2 linked regions of the Syntrophobacter fumaroxidans MPOB genome follow. The protein of the gene in region 1 interacts with the protein of each later gene in a pairwise test. Links are inferred from orthologs where the notes say so. Each region holds a gene or a part of one and is shown on either strand. Other genes may lie near its edges.

Region 1 (3,699 bases):
TGGAAACCTGGGACTGACGGTGCACGCGGCGGTTCAAAACCCGACCGTGCGCTCAAACAAAAACGGGTCACGGCATCTCGGCCGCAACCCCTTCGTATTTGCTTGGCAGGCCAGGAGGGATTCGAACCCCCAGCCCTCGGATTTGGAGTCCGATGCTCTAACCGTTAGAGCTACTGGCCTGCGAAGCGAAAAATTATATAAAGGTTTCCCGGGGCGAAGTAAAGAAAAATCTTGGACACGCGCCGAAAGCCGTGGTAGAAGGAAAACAGCGGTGCAGGCCGGGATTGATTGTGCACGTTTTCACATTCTCAGTTCGAGCTATTTTTCGCAAACATCTTGCCAAACTTCGTCGCTCTGCTTAGGTTCAACTTGAATTCACCGCGGACGCAGAATTTTCTTTCCAATTGTCTATTATCACTCTCAAAAGGGGGGGGGCGAAATGAAGATCAAATACTGCAAGAAATATGAAAAGTATGTGAGCCAACAGCATTGTGAATTCTTTAACAACGGTCTTGACTGCGAATTCTATAACCATGCCTACTGGAACAGCATCAAGGACCTTTCGGAAGACGAGAATCGCCCGAAGTGGGAAGTTAATGCTGTGATCAAGCCATACCACTGCAATCTGCTGGATCGCGAGTATCTCAACGAACGAAACCGCAGGCGTCGCCTCTACAGAAAATCTTCCGGCATACAGATCTGAACGCGCTTCCCCGTTGCTCAGACTTCATCGGCGATTGACCTCGCATTCGAGTTTGCTGACGATACCTCGGCATTGATGTTGTCGCCCGACCTGTGTTATTTAGACTGTCCACGATAGAGTCGTCCGTTTTCAAGGGGTCGTGTTTTGTGCCTTTCCTGTTTCGTGGAGCAGGAGGAAGAGTGTCCTGCTGCACACAAGCGAGCTTACACGTATGTTCAAGAAACTTCTGGTGGCCAACCGGGGCGAAATTGCCATTCGTATCATACGTTCCGCCCAGGAACTCGGAATCAAGACCGTTGCCGTCTACGAGGAGACGGACAAGACGGCGATGCACATCATGCGCGCCGACGAAGCCGTCTGTCTCGGATCGGGACCGCGCAAGGACTACCTGAACATCGACCGGATCGTCCAGGCCGCTCTGAGCACGGGTGCGGAAGCGATCCATCCGGGATACGGCTTTCTGGCGGAAAACCCGATGTTCTCGAAAAAATGCACCGACGCGGGCCTGGTCTTTGTCGGGCCTCCCCCCCAGGTCATCATCGATATGGGCAACAAGGTGGTTGCGCGCAGGATCATGAAGAATGCCGGGATCCCGGTCATCCCGGGGACCGATATCCTGGAGGAGGGTGAGCTGGGGGAGCAGGACGCCGTGGATTTCGCGGAGGAATACGGCTTCCCCATTATGGTGAAAGCGGTGGCAGGCGGTGGAGGACGCGGCATTCGGGTCGCGACGAACGTGGGCGAGCTGATCAAGGGCCTGAAGATGGCGCGTTCCGAAGCCCGGATGGCGTTCGGCAACGATGACATCTACCTGGAGAAGGGATTGGGCAATCCAAGGCACGTGGAAGTCCAGATCGTCGCCGACCGGTTTGGAGACGTGATTCACCTCGGCACGAGGAACTGCTCGATTCAAAGACGGCACCAGAAGATGATCGAAATCGCCCCCGCCTCGCTTCCCGCCGACTTGTCGGAAAACGTCTGCCGGACCGCCGTCAAGGCGGCCAAGGCGTGCAATTACGTGAACGCGGGCACGGTGGAGTTTCTGCTGGATGAGGCCGACAATTACTACTTCCTCGAAGTGAATACGCGCATCCAGGTCGAGCACACCATCACCGAAATGATCACCGGGATCGACATCGTGCGCAAGCAGATCCGGATTGCCGCCGGCGAGCCGATTTCCATCACTCAGAAGGACGTCACTTTTCGCGGGGTCGCCATCGAGCTTCGGATCAATGCGGAAGACCCGAAGAACAACTTCATGGCAAGCCCCGGCGTGATTCAGATCTACCAGTCGCCGGGAGGCCACGGGACACGCCTGGACGGTGCGGTTTACCAGGGCTACGAGATTCCCCGGTACTACGATTCGATGCTGGTCAAGCTCACCGTCTACGGATTCACGTGGCGGGAGGCGGTGGACCGCCTGGACCGGACCCTGAAAAGTTTTGCCATCGCCGGCGTGAAGACCACGATCCCCTACTACAAGCAGATTGTGAAAGACCCGGATTTCATCGAGCAGCGGTTCGACACGTCCTATATCGAGACGCACCCTCATCTTCTGGACTACCAGGACGAGGTTCCCGAGTTGGAGAAGCTGGCAAGCCTCGTTGCTGAGATCAATGCCCGCGGGTATAATCCTTATGCCTAGGGCTGAGACCGTTCCCGGCCGCCCCACGGTGCACGGATTCGGGCCGCATCGAGGCGGCGGTCCGGCTGAGGACGTGAAGAACGGCGGCCACCCGCGGATATCGGCCGAACCCTGAAGGAGAACGATTCAATGGCTGAGAACGGACGACCCATCATTCCCGGAATGTCGAGCCGGGAAATCCTGGAATGCCTCCGGAAGACGCCCGGATATTTCATGACGAATAACGAAAGGGACGTTTCCCAGTCGGATTTCAAGGCGCGCATCATGCCGGCCACGACGCTCCGGGTGGCGCCGTATCGTGATGAGACGGGCTACTTCGCTTTCGAGATCACCGGGGGGGCCACGGTGCACGTGGACCTGATGCGCAAGCAGATCAATCCCGTCGAGAAGCTTCGACTGGTCCGAAAGGCCATGCCCAACACGCTCCTGCAGGCGGTGTGCAGGGGGAGAAACCTGTTCGGCTACCGGCCTTATCCGGACAATGTCGTGCGCATGACCGTGAGGCTGTTCTCCGAGTATATCGACGTCTGGCGCCTCTACGACTTCCTCAATCATATTCCGAACCTGATGGTGGCGGCCGAAGAGGTGAAAAAGGCGGGCAAGCTTCTCATGCCCTGCATCTGCTTCAGCACCGGGCCGGAACACACCGATGCGTTCTATGCGGGGAAGGTCGCCGAAATCCTTTCCGCGATGGGTGAGGACATCATTTTGTGCATCAAGAATCACTCCTCGCTGGGATCCGCGTTGCGAATCGGCGAACTGGTCAAAGCGATCCGCAGGGAATTCCCGAACCTGCTTCTGGCCTACCATGGCCACAATACCGACGGCAACGATCTTGCCCGAATGGTCGCGGCGGTTCAGGAAGGGGTGAAAATCGTCGAGGTCTCCGACCACGGATTCGGGGGGATTTACAGTCAGGCTCCGGCATTGAGCTTCATTCAGACCTTGCACGACTATGGCTGTTCGGCGCCGGGTTTGAACATTCAGCCGCTCCTGGAAACATCCGATATTTTGCGGCGCGAACGCCGTCTTTACGACAAGTACGAAGGCCATTATCACGGGTTCGATCCGACGGTGAAGCAGCACAAGCTGCCCGGCGGGGCGGCGAGTATCGCGTTCGAGCAGGCGGAAAAGGCGGGCCTCATGGACCGCACTCAGGAGATCTTCAGCGAGCTCAGCGAAGTCAATCGCGAGTTGGGCAACATATGGATGGTGACACCCGGCAGCCAGATCCTCTGGGCAACCGCCATGAACAATATCCTGCACGGCCGTTACGAAAAGCCTTCCGACGATTTGAAAAGACTGCTCCTGGGCCGGTATGGGCCGTTTCCATTTTACGATCCGCATGAAT
Region 2 (3,659 bases), 890 kb from region 1 along the record:
AATATGGCCATATTCTTCGCCGTCCTCCAGCCCGGCGATACCGTTCTCGGCATGGACCTTCGTCAGGGAGGTCATCTCACGCACGGAAGCCCTGTAAGCTTCTCGGGCAAACTCTATAACGTCGTGTCGTACGGCGTCCGGAAAGACACCGAACAGATCGACTTCGACCAGGTCGCGCGACTGGCGCGCGAGCACCGCCCCAAGCTGATCATTGCGGGAGCCAGCGCTTATCCGCGCATCATCGATTTTGCCCGCTTCGGGCAAATCGCCAAGGAAATCGCCGCGTACCTCATGGTCGACATGGCCCACATCGCAGGCCTCGTCTGCTCCGGTCTTCATCCCAGCCCGGTGCCGCACGCCGACTTCGTGACTTCCACCACGCACAAGACGCTCAGGGGACCCCGGGGAGGACTGATCCTTTCCCATTCGAATTACACCAGGCTTCTCGACAGCCAGATCTTTCCCGGTATCCAAGGCGGCCCGCTGATGCACGTTATTGCGGCCAAGGCCGTTGCCTTCCGCGAAGCACTCCAGCCCTCCTTCAAGGAATACCAGCAGCGGGTGGTGGCCGACGCCGCGGCCTTGGCGCAAGAGCTGAAGGCGCTGGGGTACCGGCTGGTTTCCGGGGGCACCGACAATCACTTGATGCTCGTCGACCTCACGCCTCAGGGCGTCACCGGCAGGGTCGCCGAAGAAACGTTGGACAAGGCCGGAATAACCGTGAACAAAAATTCCATCCCGTTCGATCAGCAGAAACCCCAGGTCACCAGCGGTATCCGCATCGGGACTCCGGCTCTGGCTACGAGGGGAATTTTGCCCCATCACATGAAAGCGGTGGCCGGATTCATGCACCGGGGTCTGAAATCGGCGGGAGACGAACCGGCTCTGGCGCGCCTCCGGGCCGAAGTTGCCGAGTTCTGTTCGGCGTTTCCCCTGTTTTCGTGACGCCCGCGCGACCATGGAGGCGGGTTGAGTCACGCTGAGGGCCGGGCGCGGCGCAACTACCGATCCCCATGCGCCGGATGCTGGATGGGAGCTCGCGACTCGTTTTGGTGCGACGGTTGATTCATACGGGCCGGGGCGAATCCGGCGTTTTCGTGGCCATCCGCATCCCGGCTTTCTTCGGAGCGACGCTCGGAGGCGGGTTGTTCCGCGCGCTCCCGGATTGAGGCGAGCATTTCAACATGAGCCGAAACGATTCCTCCGAGGACCGCTTCTTCATGAAACGGGCGTTGCGCCTGGCGGCAAAAGGCGCCGGCCGCACGAGTCCCAACCCCATGGTCGGGGCGGTCGTGGTGCGTGGAGAAACCACGGTCGCGGAAGGTTTCCATGAATTCGTCGGAGGACCCCATGCCGAAGTGAACGCACTGCGGCAGGCGGGCGACAAAGCAAGAGGCGCAACCTTGTACGTGACGCTCGAGCCGTGCAATCATCAAGGCAGGACGCCGCCGTGCACGCGGGCGGTTCTCGATTCCGGCGTCGCCACGGTCGTGATCGGCATGGAGGATCCCAACCCGGGAGTCCGGGGAGGCGGAGCTTCCTTTCTCAGGTCTCACGGTCTGCGGGTCCACGCGGGCATTCTCGAAAAGGAATGCCGCGCGCTCAATCAGCCCTTCATCAAGCATGTCACCACCGGCCTTCCCTACGTGACCCTCAAGGCCGCGGTCACCCTCGACGGAGCGATCGCCTCCTCCTCGGGCGATTCCAAATGGATCAGCAACGAGCGGTCCAGAAAGTTCGCACACCACCTGCGCTGCATTTCCGACGGGGTCCTGATCGGCATCGGGACGGCCCTCGCGGACGATCCCCTGCTTTCCGCAAGAATCAAGCGAAGACCCGCCTGCCGGCAGCCCGTGCGCATCGTCCTCGACTCCCGCTTGCGTTTGCCTCTGGAAAGCGCCCTGGTGCGCACCGCCGCGGAATTCCCCCTCATGGTGGTCTGCGGACGGGATGCTCCGCCCACGAGGGAAAAGGCTCTCGTGGATGCGGGCGCCGAGGTGATGCGCCTGTCTTCCGGCAAGGGAGGGATTCATCTCCCCGAACTGCTCAGGGCGCTCGGGTCGAAGGGACTCTGCAGCCTGCTGGTGGAGGGAGGCGCCACGGTGCTCGGCGCTTTTCTGGACAACGGCCTGGCGGATGATTTCCATTTTTTCTACGCCCCCAAGGTTCTGGGCGATCCGGCGGGAACTCCCATGGTCCGCGGCAGGGGCCGCGAACGCATGGCGGACGCCGTGCCCGTATTCGACGTGCGTGTCAGGCGTTTCGGAGAGGATGTCATGCTATCCGGAAGACTGACCGAACACCTTTACTGAATGGACCGGGAAGAGAGCACATGTTCACGGGACTCATCGAAGGAACGGGAATCCTGCTGCGTCTGGACCGTCACGGGGTTGATGCCGGGATGGTCATCAAGCCGCGGTATTCCATGGGCGGGCTTTCGCTGGGGGAGAGCATCGCCGTCGACGGGGCATGCCTGACGGTGGTCGCTTTTCAGGGAGAAACTTTCACGGCCGACGTCTCCGCCGAGACGCTGAGCCGCACCACGCTGGGGTCCAAACAGCCGGGCAGGCGATTGAACCTCGAGCGCGCCCTCCGCATGGGAGACCGGCTCGGCGGACATATCGTGAGCGGCCATGTGGACGGCATCGGCATTCTTCGGGATCGGGTCCGCGAAGGACGGTCCTGGCGGCTTTTCTTCGAGCTCCCCGAAGCGTTGTCCCGCTACGTCATCGCCAAGGGCTCCATTGCCGTGAACGGCATAAGCCTCACCGTGAACGGTTGCTCCCGGGGGCGGTTCGACGTGAACATCGTCCCTCACACGGCGGCCGAGACCACCATCGACGACATGCAAAAGGGTGATGAAGTGAACATCGAGACCGACCTCATCGGGAAATACGTCGAACGGATGCTCGGCGGTTGGTCCGAGAAGCTCGGCACGCCTGCCGACTCAAGCCGCATCGACGAAGATTTTCTCCGCCGGCACGGTTTCTTGTGATGCGAATGCGGTTCCATCCGGCTTGTCTCCCGCGGGCGGGCGCCATTCGGCCCCTACAGGGGCGGCTCCGGGCTGGGTATGGAGCCGGTCCGCTCGAAAGAACGCGAACATGCCGTTCTCAGGGTTGTGAAAGCATCCTGCTTTCAGGAACTTGAGAATGACAAAAGCGAATGTTATAAAGACTGTCCGGATGCATCCACATCGCGCTGAGCATCTGCATTTCTTCTCGAAAAGGAGCTCTCTAGATGCCTTGTTCAACCATCCCTGAAGCCTTGGAGGACATTCGTCAGGGCAAGATGGTCATCCTGGTGGACGACGAGGATCGCGAAAACGAGGGGGATCTGTGCATGGCTGCCGAAATGGTGACCCCTGAAGCGATCAATTTCATGGCCAAGTACGGACGCGGCCTGATCTGCCTTTCCCTTGTTCCTGAAATGGTCGACCGGTTGCGCCTGCCGATGATGGTCAGCCACAACCTGTCGCAGTTTCAGACGGCCTTCACCGTATCCATCGAAGCCAGGAAGGGCGTTACGACGGGAATCAGCGCCGCGGACCGCTGCCACACCATTCTCACGGCCATCGCCGACGACGTCAGGCCTGACGACATCGTCAGCCCCGGGCATGTTTTTCCTCTTCGGGCGAAAAAGGGGGGCGTGCTGGTACG

Evidence for each region. Proteins that work in one complex are often made in the same cells at the same time.
Region 2: the proteins of SFUM_RS03480 (region 1) and ribD interact in binary tests that used the Escherichia coli proteins (3 or more experiments, as listed by UniProt). The link is inferred for Syntrophobacter fumaroxidans MPOB from one-to-one orthologs.

What each region holds. Positions count from the first base shown.
Region 1 is NC_008554.1:818,664-822,362, forward strand. The notes cover bases 289-3,131. They hold SFUM_RS03480 (acetyl-CoA carboxylase biotin carboxylase subunit), read left to right. Parts: upstream 289-914; coding sequence 915-2,348; downstream 2,349-3,131. Other genes in these bases: SFUM_RS03475 (hypothetical protein), read left to right, coding at 440-703; SFUM_RS03485 (hydroxymethylglutaryl-CoA lyase-like TIM-barrel protein), read left to right, coding at 2,478-3,131. Outside these bases: more of SFUM_RS03485, read left to right, coding at 3,132-3,699. UniProt on the Escherichia coli protein: This protein is a component of the acetyl coenzyme A carboxylase complex; first, biotin carboxylase catalyzes the carboxylation of the carrier protein and then the transcarboxylase transfers the carboxyl group to form malonyl-CoA.
Region 2 is NC_008554.1:1,712,792-1,716,450, forward strand. What follows is about bases 446-3,248. They hold ribD (bifunctional diaminohydroxyphosphoribosylaminopyrimidine deaminase/5-amino-6-(5-phosphoribosylamino)uracil reductase RibD), read left to right. Parts: upstream 446-1,184; coding sequence 1,185-2,312; downstream 2,313-3,248. Other genes in these bases: glyA (serine hydroxymethyltransferase), read left to right, coding at 446-945; SFUM_RS07170 (riboflavin synthase), read left to right, coding at 2,333-2,995; SFUM_RS07175 (bifunctional 3,4-dihydroxy-2-butanone-4-phosphate synthase/GTP cyclohydrolase II), read left to right, coding at 3,241-3,248. In the rest of the region: more of glyA, read left to right, coding at 1-445; more of SFUM_RS07175, read left to right, coding at 3,249-3,659. UniProt on the Escherichia coli protein: Converts 2,5-diamino-6-(ribosylamino)-4(3h)-pyrimidinone 5'-phosphate into 5-amino-6-(ribosylamino)-2,4(1h,3h)-pyrimidinedione 5'-phosphate.